4 regions of the Peribacillus sp. NPDC097675 genome follow, and region 3 is predicted to be linked to each of the others. Evidence: riboswitches for the same ligand, from Rfam matches in the RefSeq annotation. Region 3 holds a riboswitch; each other region holds the start of a gene.

Region 1 (3,339 bases), on a different contig from region 3:
AAAGAACTTTCATTAATGTCGATTTCCCTGCTCCATTTGCGCCGACCAATGCATGTGCTGTCCCCGACCGCACTGAAAAATTCACTTCATTCAGCGCTTTTACACCCGGAAATTCGATTGATATCTGTTTCATATCTAATTGAATGCCCATGTCCCATCCCCCCATTAAACAGACACTCTCTTTGACATGAAGAGAGTGTCCATCAATTCTGATTGTTACTTCTTATAATGTTCTTTCAATACCTTCATCCATTCTTCCTCAAATTCCGTTGAAACTCCCCAGCCTTTGACAATGCCGGATAGATTGGTCATGTTGACTGATTCCTTGGATGATTGTAACTGTTTTTGTGAAATCAACGAAGCTTCTAAATCATAGCTTTGCGGTGTTTCTTCTCCCGCTAATTTTTTTGCCAAAAGTCTCAAATTCACTGCACCAATCAATTTCGGATCAACCGCTGCCGTATACGACCACGAACTTCCTTTCGTTTGAATCTCCTGAAGATCGGCATTGGAAACATCAATTCCATAGATTTTCACTTCATCCCGCCCTGCTTCTTTAATTGCACGAGCAGCTCCGATAGCGAATGCATCCCAAGTTGCAAAAATTGCGTCAATCTTTCCTTTTGGATATTTATTCAACATCGCAGCAACCGCATTTTGCGTCTGGACCGAAGTATCTGCCGATGCCACCCCGAATCTTTCAACTTCCTTAATGCCAGGGTTTTCTTTTAGCTTATCTTGATACACGGCGTTTCTTCTCACCATTGGTGGGAAACCGTCCACCCAAAGGTATGCAATGTTCGCTTCGCCCTTTTCCTCTTCAATCAATTTATCAAAAGCAAGGGTTGCCAATGCTTCATCGTCTTGTGACGTTACGGTTACACCATCAATCTTCGTTAAATCACTGATGGAATCAAACGTGACTACGCTTTTCCCTGCATCCACCAATTTTTGTACATCATTCACAGTCGCTGCATCATCACCATGGGAAATGATATAGCCATCATAATCTTCCTCAAGTGCCTGGGCGATCGCATCATGGAATTTAGCCGTATCTCCATTCGCCGTATATGTATCCACTTGAAAGCCGAGTGCTTCTCCTTCTTCTTTCGCTCCTGCTAAATATTGGGCCGTGTGATCATCCCCCCCAATCTTACGGATGACTTTAATTTTGGCTCCTTCCCCTTTTGCAAATCGTTCTGGAACATTTTCAAAGGAGACTTTTTCCGTTTTTTTGGCTTCTCCCGTACTTTGTCCTGAAGAACAGCCCGTCAATAGTAATGCCGAAGCAATGACTGAAATGAATGCCCCTTTAAAAAGTGATTTTCTCATTTTAACTCCCCTTTTTTACATTATTCACATCTGTTTTGTTGGTATAAATCTAAAATAAAAACCTCTCTAAAATTAGAGAGGTTTAATCAGCTGATTGGCGGACTTATCCCTCTCTTATCTGTCAAAACATTTCTGTTTTGCAGGATTTAGCACCAATTCCTAAATGGAACGGTTGCTGGGCATCGTAGGGCCAGTCCCTCCGCCACTCTTGATAAGAGAATATAATGTGTTACGTTACGTTTCGTTTCGATAAGTAACACTTTATAGAGATATAGTCGTTAAGTCAATAGTATTTAGAATATTTTAAATGTTTTATTTTCCTTGCAATTTCGCCAGGCGTCTTTTTTCGACTTTTTCAAGACGCTCGAACTGGCGCAACTTCACTTCGAAAAGAGTGATTGGATCACGGTAAACTTCCGGATTTTCTCTCATATGTTCCAAAGCAGCCTGCTGTTCCTTGATTTCGGTTTGCGTTTGTTCGATGTTCTTTTCAAGGATGGCAAATGAATTGCGATAGAACAGGGATATGTCACGTTCCAGGGATTTTTCGAACAAACTAAATTGAGTAAGGAAACGGTCACTGATCATATCGGCAACATCTTGGAAGTCTTCATTTTCCAAGAACTTCTTATATCTATTATACATATTCGCTTTATTTTGAGGTATGGCCCCGAACAGTTTCCCAGCTCCCTTAAGAATCAATTGAGATGGTGTCCTTCTCAGTAAAATATTCACGTTATCAATCCGGATACTGCTTGTCATCCGGTCAGCATCACGACGCCAGTCATCCAGGACCCTGAAGTCCCCGGCAAGTACAATCCGTTCTTCTTTATACAATTCATTGAATCCGGCGCTCATTTCGTCCATGAACTGTTGACTTTGCATAAATTCCAACTGTGATGTAGCGATCCAGTCCTGAAGGGATCGGAAATATTGTGGCATGATTTTGTCTGATATAAAGGCCTGTATCCGATCATTCATTTCCTGATTCAGCTGTATATGGACTTGGCTGAAATCACTATTCTCAGATAATGTTTTAGAGCAATCACGCAACAATTCGGGAATTCTTGTGGAAAGTTCCTTTTTCACTTCTTCTTTAAGTAAACGATAAGATCTGGTTATATTCTCGCTTTTTTCTGTTTCCAAATCAGTCAGCTGATTCGTAGCACCCTTCAGCTTCACTTCCATCTGTTCATTCCATGAAATCGAGTGCTCGCATTTCCGTTCGTTTGCTGCCCGTTTTTCTAAAAGATAGGATAATGTTTTACGAGTAAAAGCAAGCAGCTTCTCCGCTCTCATTTCCTTCCAATTGCTTTCTTGATAGTTTGCATGGAGGAAAACTCCCAAATCCTGTAGCTGTTGTTTGCTGTCATAAAGCTTGGAGTACGCAAATACTTTTGCATTAGGGAAATAGGCATTCACTTTATCCCATGTCTCATCTTCCATCCTGACTGCCACTTGATCGCTGTAAATCGTATCCATTTTATTGAGCAAGAAATGGATGGGAAGCTTTGGAGCCATTTGCTGTATTTCCAATAGCAAATCACGTTCACTGCCAGTAAAAGGTGCCCGTGCATCTAAAACGAACATCACTCCGTCGCTCTCCAGTAGATAATTATGGAAATCAGAATCTACATTCTTCTCTCCATTGAATCCTGGCGTATCTAATAATCGTAGGCGATTATTTCTTAGGTAGTCACTGATGAGCGTAACATCGACAATTGTACCGCGCTGACGGCGAATTTCATCCAATTCCGTTAACTCTTCTACCGATTTACGATCTGTATCGGTAATTTCATAGATTTCTAGGTCATCGCCATCTTTCACGCTAATCAGAGATGAATGGTCTTCCGCCGCAATACTTTCTCCTGCAATGGACTGAATGAAGGATGTCTTGCCATTCCCTGCACTTCCAACAAGAAGCAGGTTGAAATTACTTGTATCCTTGATTCCGTCTACCATCCATTTCAACTTATTACCGACCGATAAATCATTGCTCTCTGCCCA
Region 2 (3,339 bases), on a different contig from region 3:
GAACCAGTGGCGAATAATGTGACGGATTTAATGGCAGCTTTACAAGCATCCATTGATCGCACGAAGCCAGAGAAATTAGCAGTGAAGAAAAAGACAACGCGCAAAAAAGCGGAGCCTAGAAAGAAACAAGCGTAAAAAAAGCTGAGCGAAACCCATATCGCTCAGTCTTTTTTGTTTTATCCTAGTGGTATTGAGGTAAATGAGCTAAAAGGAGGTGATGGAGATTGGACTTTCTTAGTGTACATGTTAGAAAAAAATATCTTTATATGACGATGATGGCTGGATTAATCGTAATCTATTTTTTAATCTTCAATGAAATTGTTGATGAATTGAAGGAAGGGGAGTTAATCGAATTTGATAAGGCCGTTATTGAATCTATACAAGGCCCCTTTAGCGAAGAATTTACCAATTTCGTGACCAAACTGACTTTTTTCGGTTCTCTGACATGGATAATTGCCCTGATTTCAGTCTTCTCGCTATTTCTGTTCTTATTTAGTAAAAAACACTACGCAATTTACATAATTTTAACTTCTGCATTAGGAGGTGGATTTAATTGGGGGTTAAAATATATTTTTCAACGGGAACGACCGGATATCGCTCCGTTATTATCAGTTTCAGGGTATAGTTTTCCAAGCGGACATTCCATGGCATCGGTCATCCTTTATGGCAGTATTGCAGTTGTATGTATACGATTGATCAAAAAAAATTTTATTAAAGGCCTTCTATGGATCCTAGCTCTTTTTGCCTCATTGATCATCGGATGGAGTCGTATTTATTTAGGTGTCCATTATCCGAGTGACGTCGTGGCAGGTTTTGTTGCGGGTGCTGCCTGGCTTACCATATCAGCATGGATGTTACGCTATCTCGAATATAAGGTGCCAAAAAAGCTTAGAAGATAAGGATGGTCCACCGAGAGAGAAATCATTTACTAAAAGTAGACAAAAAAATTCGCCCCCTAAAGAGCGACAATGAGGAAATTAATCGTGAAATCAACATATAGGCGACGGAATGTATTTTTCGACTATATATTGTGTTCATATTCTATCATAATTAATTCTAGAATAGCAACTAAATTACTAAAACTAAGGCATTATTTTATAGGGTAATGCCTTTTTTGTAAGGATTTTTTTCCTAGAGAAGTGTTTTTTATTTTTTTTTGGTATAATTAATTGAATATATTGAAAATTAAAAGCAGAATATACCTTCATGCAATCTATTAATTAAATAATGAAATGGAAGATGTCTAATGGAATATGGCAAAATTATTTCTCTTAACATCGGAATGCCCAAACAAGAGGAATTTTCAAGCGTTAAAATGAAAACGGCTATGAAAAAGAGGTCAATTGAATCTGTAACTGTTACAAAATTAGGTATCGAAGGGGATGGTGTAGGTAATAGGAAATTTCATGGGGGACCTGACCGTGCATTATGTTTTTATCCTTTTGAGCATTATCATCTTTGGAATCAGAAATTCTTTAAACAGCTTTCCATTCCTGCATTTGGCGAGAATTTGACGACTGCTGGAATGACTGAAAATCAAACGTATATTGGCGATGTGTATCGCATAGGTGAAACTGTCGTACAGATTACACAGGGACGTATTCCTTGCTCAACGATTTCCCATTTTAACCATGAACCAGATTTTTTGAAACTAGTGAAGGAAACTAATCTTACTGGGTATTTTGCTAAGGTGATACAAGAAGGAATGATAAGAAAACAAGACGATATCGTATTATTAGAACGGCTTCAGGATCAAGTTACGGTCCTCTATGCAACGGATGTAATTCTCCATCATCGTGATGGGCAGGATGGGGTAAATAATCTACTCTCGATACACTCTTTGGCAGACGAATGGAAATCTTTGCTTTTGAATAGGATTCAATTTTAAATAATCCGAATATAATGAAGAAATGACAAATATACTATTGAAAATGACGGATGATTCATGTAAGTTAAATATAAATAAATTTTTAAATCTTTAGAAAATTTAATTTAATAAATCTTATCGAGAGAGGTGAAGGGACTGGCCCGATGAAACCTCAGCAACCAGCCTAGGCAAAGGTGCTAAATCCAGCAAGCAGAGCTTGATAGATGAGGAGAATGTTTCGAGAAAAAACCTTCTTCTTTGAGAAGGTTTTTTTTCTTTACTCTCAAACTCATTTAAACCGAACAAAAACCATAGTGTTTTTGAGAGAGGGTGTATATATGGATTTTCGTAAAGAACTAAAAGAAAGAATGCTGGTGGGGGACGGAGCGATGGGTACGTTGTTGTATTCCTATGGAATCGATCAGTGTTATGAAGAAATAAACTGTACCAATCCTGATAAAATTGAGTCGATACATCGTGCGTATTTAGAAGCGGGTGCGGATATTCTACAAACTAATACATATGGAGCCAATTTTCATAAATTGAAACGGCATGGGCTTGAAGAAGAAGTTAGCCGGATTAATCGCCAAGGTGTCATCCTTGCTAAACAAGTTGCAAAAGGGAAGGCATTCGTTTTTGGTACAATTGGCGCCCAGCGTAGCATCCGTAAATCAGATTTAAGCATTGAAGAAATAAAACGGGGTTTTCGTGAACAGTTATACAGTTTGCTACTGGAAAACCCAGATGGGATTCTTCTTGAAACATATTATGATTTTGAAGAGCTTGAAACGGTGCTTCAAATCGCTAAAAAAGAAACGTCGCTGCCAATTATAGCAAATGTATCGATGCATGAAGTTGGAAACCTTCAAAATGGATTTCATTTGAATGAAGCTTTTCAAAAACTGGAATATCTGGGTGCGGATGTCGTTGGTGTGAATTGCCGTCTAGGCCCCCATCATATGATAAGGGCATTGGAAGAAGTGGAAATGCCTCAGAAGGCGTCGATTGCCATCTATCCAAATGCAAGTCTTCCTGATTATGTGGATGGGAGACTTGTCTATAAAGCGGAACCACAATATTTTGGTTCAAGTGCACTCGAATTAAGAAAACAAGGGGCTACAATTATAGGGGGATGCTGTGGTACGACACCACTGCATATACAGGCTGTGAAGAAAATGGTTGGCGCGTTGGCGCCAGTTAAAGATAAAATTACGAAAACTCGGCATATCGATATTATTGAGGTGAATACCAAGAAACAGGAAGTAGCTCTTCATGAAAGGGTCAAAACCGAGAGAACCATTCTAGTTGAACTGGATCCACCAAAGAAGTTAGGAATCGAAACGTTTATGGCAGGAGCAGAAGCTTTGAAGAAAGCGGGTGTGGATTCAATCACTTTAGCAGATAATTCCCTTGCTTCACCCAGAATCTCGAATTCTACCATAGCCAATTTATTAAAGGCCAAACTAGATGTG
Region 3 (3,339 bases):
GCTCAAAGCACCTATGCTTTTGGCAATATCACATACGGCTTTAATGTCGGTCACCTTAAGCAAAGGATTGGAAGGAGTTTCGATATAAATGGCTCTCGTATTGGGCTGGATGGCGGCTTTTACACTTTCAAGATCCGTCATATCCACGAAAGTATGCTCGATGTTGAAGCGGGTTAACACGCTTGTTACCATTCGGAATGTACCACCATACACATCTTCGGAGATGACGATATGGTCACCGGCAGAAAGTAGGAGGAAGGCGGTTGAAATGGCAGCCATCCCGGATGAAAAGGCAAATCCACGGGTACCTTCTTCAAGTTCTGCAATGATATCTTCAAGTGCTTCGCGCGTGGGATTCCCGCTACGGCTGTAATCGTATTTTCCAAATTGATCAATATCATTCTGATGGAAAGTGGAAGCGTGCTGGATCGGAACGCTCACCCCGCCTGTTGTTGGATCGAATTTATGTTGGTTATGAAGTAATTTGGTTTCAAAGCTGAATTCAAGGTTGGTCATCGTAGTGCCTCCTTTTTGACTTGTGCGAATGCTTGTTGCAGATCTCCGATTAAATCTTCGCTGTCCTCGATGCCAACGGAGAAACGTAGTAGCCGATTACAAACACCATTTGCCGTTCTGACTTCAAGAGGCATATCTGCATGTGTCTGTGTCGCCGGATAGGTGATGAAGCTTTCAACACCGCCTAGGCTTTCTGCAAAGGAAATCAAGGAAAGTGATTGTAAAAATGGATTGACGGCTGCTTCGTCGTTGACCCGAAAGGAAATCATTCCACCACGGCCCGGATAGAGAACATCTGTTACACAATCATGCTCCGTTAAATAATCGACCATGATTTTGGCGTTCTTTTCGTGACGTTCCATTCTTAGTGCCAAGGTTTTCATCCCACGCATCAACAGCCAGGAATCGAACGGACTCAAGACTGCTCCCATTCCATTATGGTGGAAGGCAAGGGACTCACATAATTCCGCACCTTTTGCCACTATCAAACCGGCAAGTACATCATTATGGCCGCCAAGATATTTCGTTGCACTATGAATCACAATGTCGGCACCAAGTAGGATGGGCTGTTGAATGATTGGTGTGTAGAAAGTGTTGTCAACAATCAATAGTAAATTGTATTGTTTGGCAAGGGCGGAAACTGCGGCAATGTCCGTTTGCTGCATCAGAGGATTTGTGGGAGTTTCAATAAAGATGGCCTTTGTTTGAGGGGTGATCGCTTTTTCGATATCCTCTAAGCAACATGTATTGACATAATCGCAGTGTAATCCCCATTTTTTAAAACCATGTTCTAACAATCGATATGTACCGCCGTATAAATCCTCACTACTGATCCATGCATCTCCGGATTTGAATAAAGATAGGATGGAGGCAATCGCTGCCATTCCCGAGCTGCATGCAAAGCCTTGATCACCATGTTCAAGCTTGGCTATGGATTGCTCCAAAAGCTGACGGGTCGGGTTTCCTGTTCGTGTGTAATCAAAACCTGTTGATTGACCAATTCCTTCGTGGCGGAAAGCTGTCGAGAAGTAAACGGGCGGATTGACCGTTCCTGTCGCCGTTTCACTGCGGTTTCCAAGCTGAGCAAGATACGTTTCTGGTTTGTACATAATTTTCACTGCTCCTTTAAGTTAAATAAAATAAAAAAAGTCTTCTTTAAGAAGAAGACTTGGATAAGTAGACGAGTCATTCTTCTTATCTTCCAAGTTACATAAACTTGTGGAATTAGCACCTTTTCATTGGTTGGAAACAAATGAAGGTTGCTGAGGTGTCATAGGGCCATTCCCTCTACCTCTCTCGATAAGAGTTTAGATTATTCAATTTCTTTTGAATTTACTATATACACAGAATTATGTCAAGAACATTCATGATAAATGCATGAAATAGGGGGAGGTGACGTGGCAGGGATAGAAGATTACGATTTTAATGGAATGACCAGAGGTAGAGAAATGGATGCTGATTAAACACCGATTCCTCTGAAGAAAAAGCCCGGATTTGTTCTGTTTTTTTTGCTTTAAAATAATAAAGTTTGTACAATATAGAGGGGATTCATATAAAACGTCATTATTCATTGCATATACATAAACGTTTCTTAATGGATAGTGCGAACTTAGGGGGAGAACACATGGAATACAGAATCGAACGAGATACGATGGGTGAAGTGAAAGTTCCTGCTGATAAGTATTGGGGAGCACAAACAGAAAGAAGCCGCAACAACTTCAAAATAGGTTATGAAAAAATGCCAATTGAATTGGTTCATGCGTTTGCTTATGTAAAACAAGCGGCAGCTAAAGTGAACTTTGAACTGGGCGATCTTTCAGAAGTGAAAAAGAATGCCATCGTTAAGATTTGTGGTGAAATTCTAGAAGGAACACTTGATGAACATTTCCCACTGGTGGTCTGGCAAACTGGGAGCGGCACGCAAAGTAATATGAACGTGAATGAAGTGGTCGCTAACAAAGGGAACGAATGGTTGAAGGAAAACGGTGAAACTGAAATGCTTCACCCGAATGATGATGTGAACAAAGCACAAAGCTCTAATGATACATTCCCAACGGCTATGCATATCGCAGCTTATATGGAAGTGGCTGAAAAGTTAGTACCGGCCATCAAAGTGCTACGTGATACATTCGCAGCCAAAGAAAAAGAATTCTGGGACGTCGTGAAAATTGGCCGTACCCATCTTCAAGATGCAACACCACTAACTTTAGGTCAGGAAATTTCCGGTTGGAAAGCTATGCTTGATAAAGATTTAGCGATGATCGAAGAGAGCAGCCAAAAATTATTGAACTTGGCATTGGGCGGTACAGCTGTAGGTACTGGAATCAATACGAAAAAAGAATTCCCGGGACTTTCCGCTGAGCAAATCGCTGCTGATACAGGGCATTCTTTTGTCACATCGGATAATAAGTTCCATGCCTTAACCAGCCATAACGAAATCGTATATGCCCATGGTGCGCTAAAAGCATTAGCGGCAGACTTAATGAAAATCGCGAACGATGTTAGATGGCTGGCCAGTGGCCCAAGAAGCGGAATAGGTGAAATTGCGATTCCAGAAAACGAGCCAGGCAGCTCCATCATGCCAGGTAAAGTGAACCCGACACAATGCGAAGCAATGACGATGATCGCAACACAAGTTGTCGGTAACGATGCTACCATCGGTTTTGCAGCAAGCCAAGGTAACTTCGAATTGAATGTCTTCAAACCAGTTATCATTTACAACTTCCTGCAAACTGTTAAATTATTGACAGATGGCATTCATTCTTTCAATTATAACTGTGCGGTAGGAATTACGGCGAATGAAGATAAAATCAAAGAAAATGT
Region 4 (3,339 bases), on a different contig from region 3:
TAAGTAATGGTGCTCATCCATCAATTGAAACAGGTGGAGCTTGTCGTATTCTTTTACGAGTTTGCCTTCTTTATCGATGATGAGCATTGTGTTATAGATACCTTCCGTGGTTTTTTTTGCAATCGAGCCACCAATAAGGTGAATATGGTGTTTTTTTGCAAGTGCTTTTAGAAAGGTTATGGTTTGTTCCGCTTCCTCGTCTGAGATTTCTTGTAATCTCGTTAAATCATAACCGGTTGTCCATAGTTCTGGCAGCACGACGATATCCGGTTTAGACTGTGCAGCTTTTTCAATCCATTGTTCTGCCACCTGAAAATTAATATCCGGTTGTCCAAAGGCAATTTCCATTTGTAGGCAGGCGATTTTCCATTTCATATTAAAACCTCCATATGTAAAAAAGTACTTTACAAGATTATGATAAACATATATCATTTGTGACTAGAATTTCAAGAAATTTCAGAGAAGGTGTAAAGATGGTGCAATTCGAAAAATCCAAACTTCTTCAGGAGCTTCCCAAGCAATTTTTTGCTTCTTTAGTTGAAAAAGTAAATAAGATATCTTCACAAGGCCATGATGTCATTAATCTTGGACAGGGAAATCCAGATCAACCTACTCCAGGTCATATTGTGCAAAGTCTGCAGACAGCATCAGAAAATACTATGAATCATAAATATTCTCCTTTCCGAGGTCATCAATATTTAAAAGAAGCTGCGGCTCTCTTCTATGAACGTGAATATGGCGTCAAGCTAGACCCCAAAACGGAAGTGGCAATTCTATTTGGTGGAAAGGCTGGCCTTGTGGAATTACCGCAGTGCTTATTGAATCCAGGCGATACAATTTTAGTACCTGATCCTGGCTATCCCGATTATTTGTCAGGCGTGGCCTTAGCACAGGCTAAAACAGAAATTATGCCCTTGACGGAAGAAAATGATTTTCTCCCTAATTACCAGGAAATAGATACTAAAGTTTTGGAAAAAGCCAAAATGATGTTTTTGAATTACCCGAATAATCCTACAGGAGCTTCCGCAACAGAAGAGTTTTTTGAAGAAACCGTTATAAGGGCCAAAGAGCACTCAATTTGTGTGGTTCATGATTTTGCTTACGGGGCAATAGGGTTTGATGGAAAAAAACCATTAAGTTTCCTTCAAGTAAAGGGTGCGAAAGATGTCGGAATAGAAATTTATACACTATCAAAAACTTATAATATGGCAGGGTGGAGAGTCGGTTTTGCTGTTGGTAACGAAAGTATCATCGAAGCAATCGAATTATTACAGGATCATCTTTATGTCAGCCTCTTTCCGGCCATACAAGAAGCAGCGGAATGCGCCTTATTGGATTCACAAAATTGCGTAAAAGAACTGGTGGACATGTACGAAGGACGAAGAAATGTATTGATTGAAGGATTACGGTCAATTGGATGGGATGTCCAGGCTCCTGATGCTTCCTTTTTTGCATGGCTTAAGGTCCCGGAAGGTTTTACATCCGCTAGCTTTGCGGACCATTTATTAACCCAAGCTCATGTCGCCGTTGCACCAGGAAATGGTTTTGGTGAGTTTGGTGAAGGGTATGTCAGGGTAGGACTTCTTACTTCAGAAGAGAGGCTTCAAGAAGCAGTAGAAAGAATTGGTGCCTTGAACTTATTTGGTGAAAAACAGTGAGTGTAAGGTTTGATTGATTTAAATCGCTAAAACCTATTGACAAAGTATGAATTGCATGAAAGAATATAAAGATAATTCTAAATCTTTAAATTAGATACTCAAACAAAAATATAATAGCATTTTCTTATTTTGAGCAGGTGGAGGGACTAGCCCGATGAAACCCAGCAACCGACTGTAATACCATTGTGAAATGGGGCGGTAATTCCGCCGGATCCTTGTTGGGTCCACAGGGCACGGTGCTAATTCTTGCAGCCATCCGGCTGGGAGATAAGAAGATGGCTTTTTAAAGCCTCTTCTTTAGGAAGGGGCTTTTGTGTTTTGCTCAAAAATAGATTTGTGGTAATATCACTCTTTTTCAGATGAGCAGGGCTGGGTACATGAAGAAATACTTCAACATTGACTTTAACGTATAAGGAGTGATCAAATGAGTGAAATAATCGCTACGTATTTACTTCATGATTTCAAAGGAGAGCATGAAAAAAAAGCAGAAGGCATTGCATTAGGATTGACGGTAGGGACTTGGACAGAACTGCCTCACTTAGTGCAGAAGCAATTGGAAAAACATAAAGGGAGAGTAATTTCCGTAACACCTCTTCCTGAAGAAGGGCGAGTTAATCTCTATTTCGGTCAAAAAGTGTACCGTTCAACAATCAAGATTGCCTACCCTGCAGGTAATTTTTCTAATGATCTACCGGCCATCCTGACGACGGTATTCGGTAAACTGTCATTGGATGGGGAAATCAAATTGATAGATTTGGATTTTGTTGGCGATATTCAAAAAGCCTTCCCAGGTCCTCGATTTGGCATTACTGGAATCAGGGAAAAAATTGATGTATTTGACCGTCCTCTCGTGATGAGTATTTTTAAAGGGGTGTTAGGTCGGGATCTTGCTTATCACAATGAACAATTATTGCAACAGGCACTGGGAGGGGTCGATCTTGTAAAGGATGATGAAATTCTCTTTGATCAAGAGCAGACGCCATTTTTCGATAGAGTAAGAACGGGCAAGACCATTTTGGAAGATGTCTATGAAACTACGGGTCATCGGACTATATATGCTGTGAATCTATCAGGGAGAACATTCGAATTGATGGATAAAGCAGAGCGTGCAGCTGAAGCTGGGGCCGATGCTTTATTATTTAACGTTCATACATATGGATTAGATGTACTACAGGCTTTACGTGAAAACAATCGGATTAATCTACCAATCATGGCTCATCCGGCATATAGCGGAGCATTAGCTTCCTCAGCTTTATATGGAGTCAGCTATTCCCTTCTTCTTGGAAAGTTGGCAAGGCTCTCAGGTGCTGATTTATCCCTATTCCCTTCTCCATACGGAAATGTGGCACTCGATAAAGCAGAGGCATTAGCGGTTGCTGAAGCTTTGACGAAAAATGAGCCATCATGGAAAAAGGCCTTCCCGGTCCCATCAGCGGGCATACATCCAGGTATGGTACCTAATCTTATCAAAGATTTTGGATTAGAAAGCGTGATAAATGCGGGTGGAGGTGTCCATGGTCACCCTGATGGTGCAAAGGGTGGAGCACAGGCATTCCGTTCAGCGGTAGAAGCTGTACTTGCTGGAAAATCATTATCTTTAGCAGCTAAGGAAGATCATGGACTTCAAAAAGCGCTGGCCTTATGGGGAGGATTATAAGCATGATCAAACCGATTATATTTT

The links. Region 3 has a riboswitch for S-adenosylmethionine ahead of ACQKL5_RS17000 (methionine biosynthesis PLP-dependent protein). Riboswitches for the same ligand answer to the same signal wherever they lie in the genome.
Region 1: another riboswitch for S-adenosylmethionine. It lies ahead of ACQKL5_RS09730 (sugar ABC transporter substrate-binding protein); the one in region 3 lies ahead of ACQKL5_RS17000 (methionine biosynthesis PLP-dependent protein).
Region 2: another riboswitch for S-adenosylmethionine. It lies ahead of ACQKL5_RS14655 (bifunctional homocysteine S-methyltransferase/methylenetetrahydrofolate reductase); the one in region 3 lies ahead of ACQKL5_RS17000 (methionine biosynthesis PLP-dependent protein).
Region 4: another riboswitch for S-adenosylmethionine. It lies ahead of mtnW (2,3-diketo-5-methylthiopentyl-1-phosphate enolase); the one in region 3 lies ahead of ACQKL5_RS17000 (methionine biosynthesis PLP-dependent protein).

The regions. Positions count from the first base shown of each region.
Region 1 is NZ_JBNNSK010000005.1:180,356-183,694, forward strand. Features, by position in the region: gene ACQKL5_RS09725 (sugar ABC transporter ATP-binding protein) at 1-151, opposite strand, end outside; gene ACQKL5_RS09730 (sugar ABC transporter substrate-binding protein) at 217-1,332, opposite strand; SAM riboswitch class I at 1,444-1,550, opposite strand; gene ACQKL5_RS09735 (dynamin family protein) at 1,645-3,339, opposite strand, start outside.
Region 2 is NZ_JBNNSK010000009.1:139,841-143,179, reverse strand. Features, by position in the region: gene ACQKL5_RS14670 (Ku protein) at 1-135, shown strand, start outside; gene ACQKL5_RS14665 (phosphatase PAP2 family protein) at 225-899, shown strand; gene ACQKL5_RS14660 (MOSC domain-containing protein) at 1,247-1,888, shown strand; SAM riboswitch class I at 2,000-2,098, shown strand; gene ACQKL5_RS14655 (bifunctional homocysteine S-methyltransferase/methylenetetrahydrofolate reductase) at 2,206-3,339, shown strand, end outside.
Region 3 is NZ_JBNNSK010000011.1:176,252-179,590, forward strand. Features, by position in the region: gene metC (cystathionine beta-lyase) at 1-516, opposite strand, end outside; gene ACQKL5_RS17000 (methionine biosynthesis PLP-dependent protein) at 513-1,625, opposite strand; SAM riboswitch class I at 1,708-1,822, opposite strand; gene fumC (class II fumarate hydratase) at 2,141-3,339, shown strand, end outside.
Region 4 is NZ_JBNNSK010000009.1:175,085-178,423, reverse strand. Features, by position in the region: gene ACQKL5_RS14855 (carbon-nitrogen family hydrolase) at 1-375, opposite strand, end outside; gene ACQKL5_RS14850 (pyridoxal phosphate-dependent aminotransferase) at 474-1,658, shown strand; SAM riboswitch class I at 1,780-1,932, shown strand; gene mtnW (2,3-diketo-5-methylthiopentyl-1-phosphate enolase) at 2,083-3,315, shown strand; gene ACQKL5_RS14840 (2-hydroxy-3-keto-5-methylthiopentenyl-1-phosphate phosphatase) at 3,318-3,339, shown strand, end outside.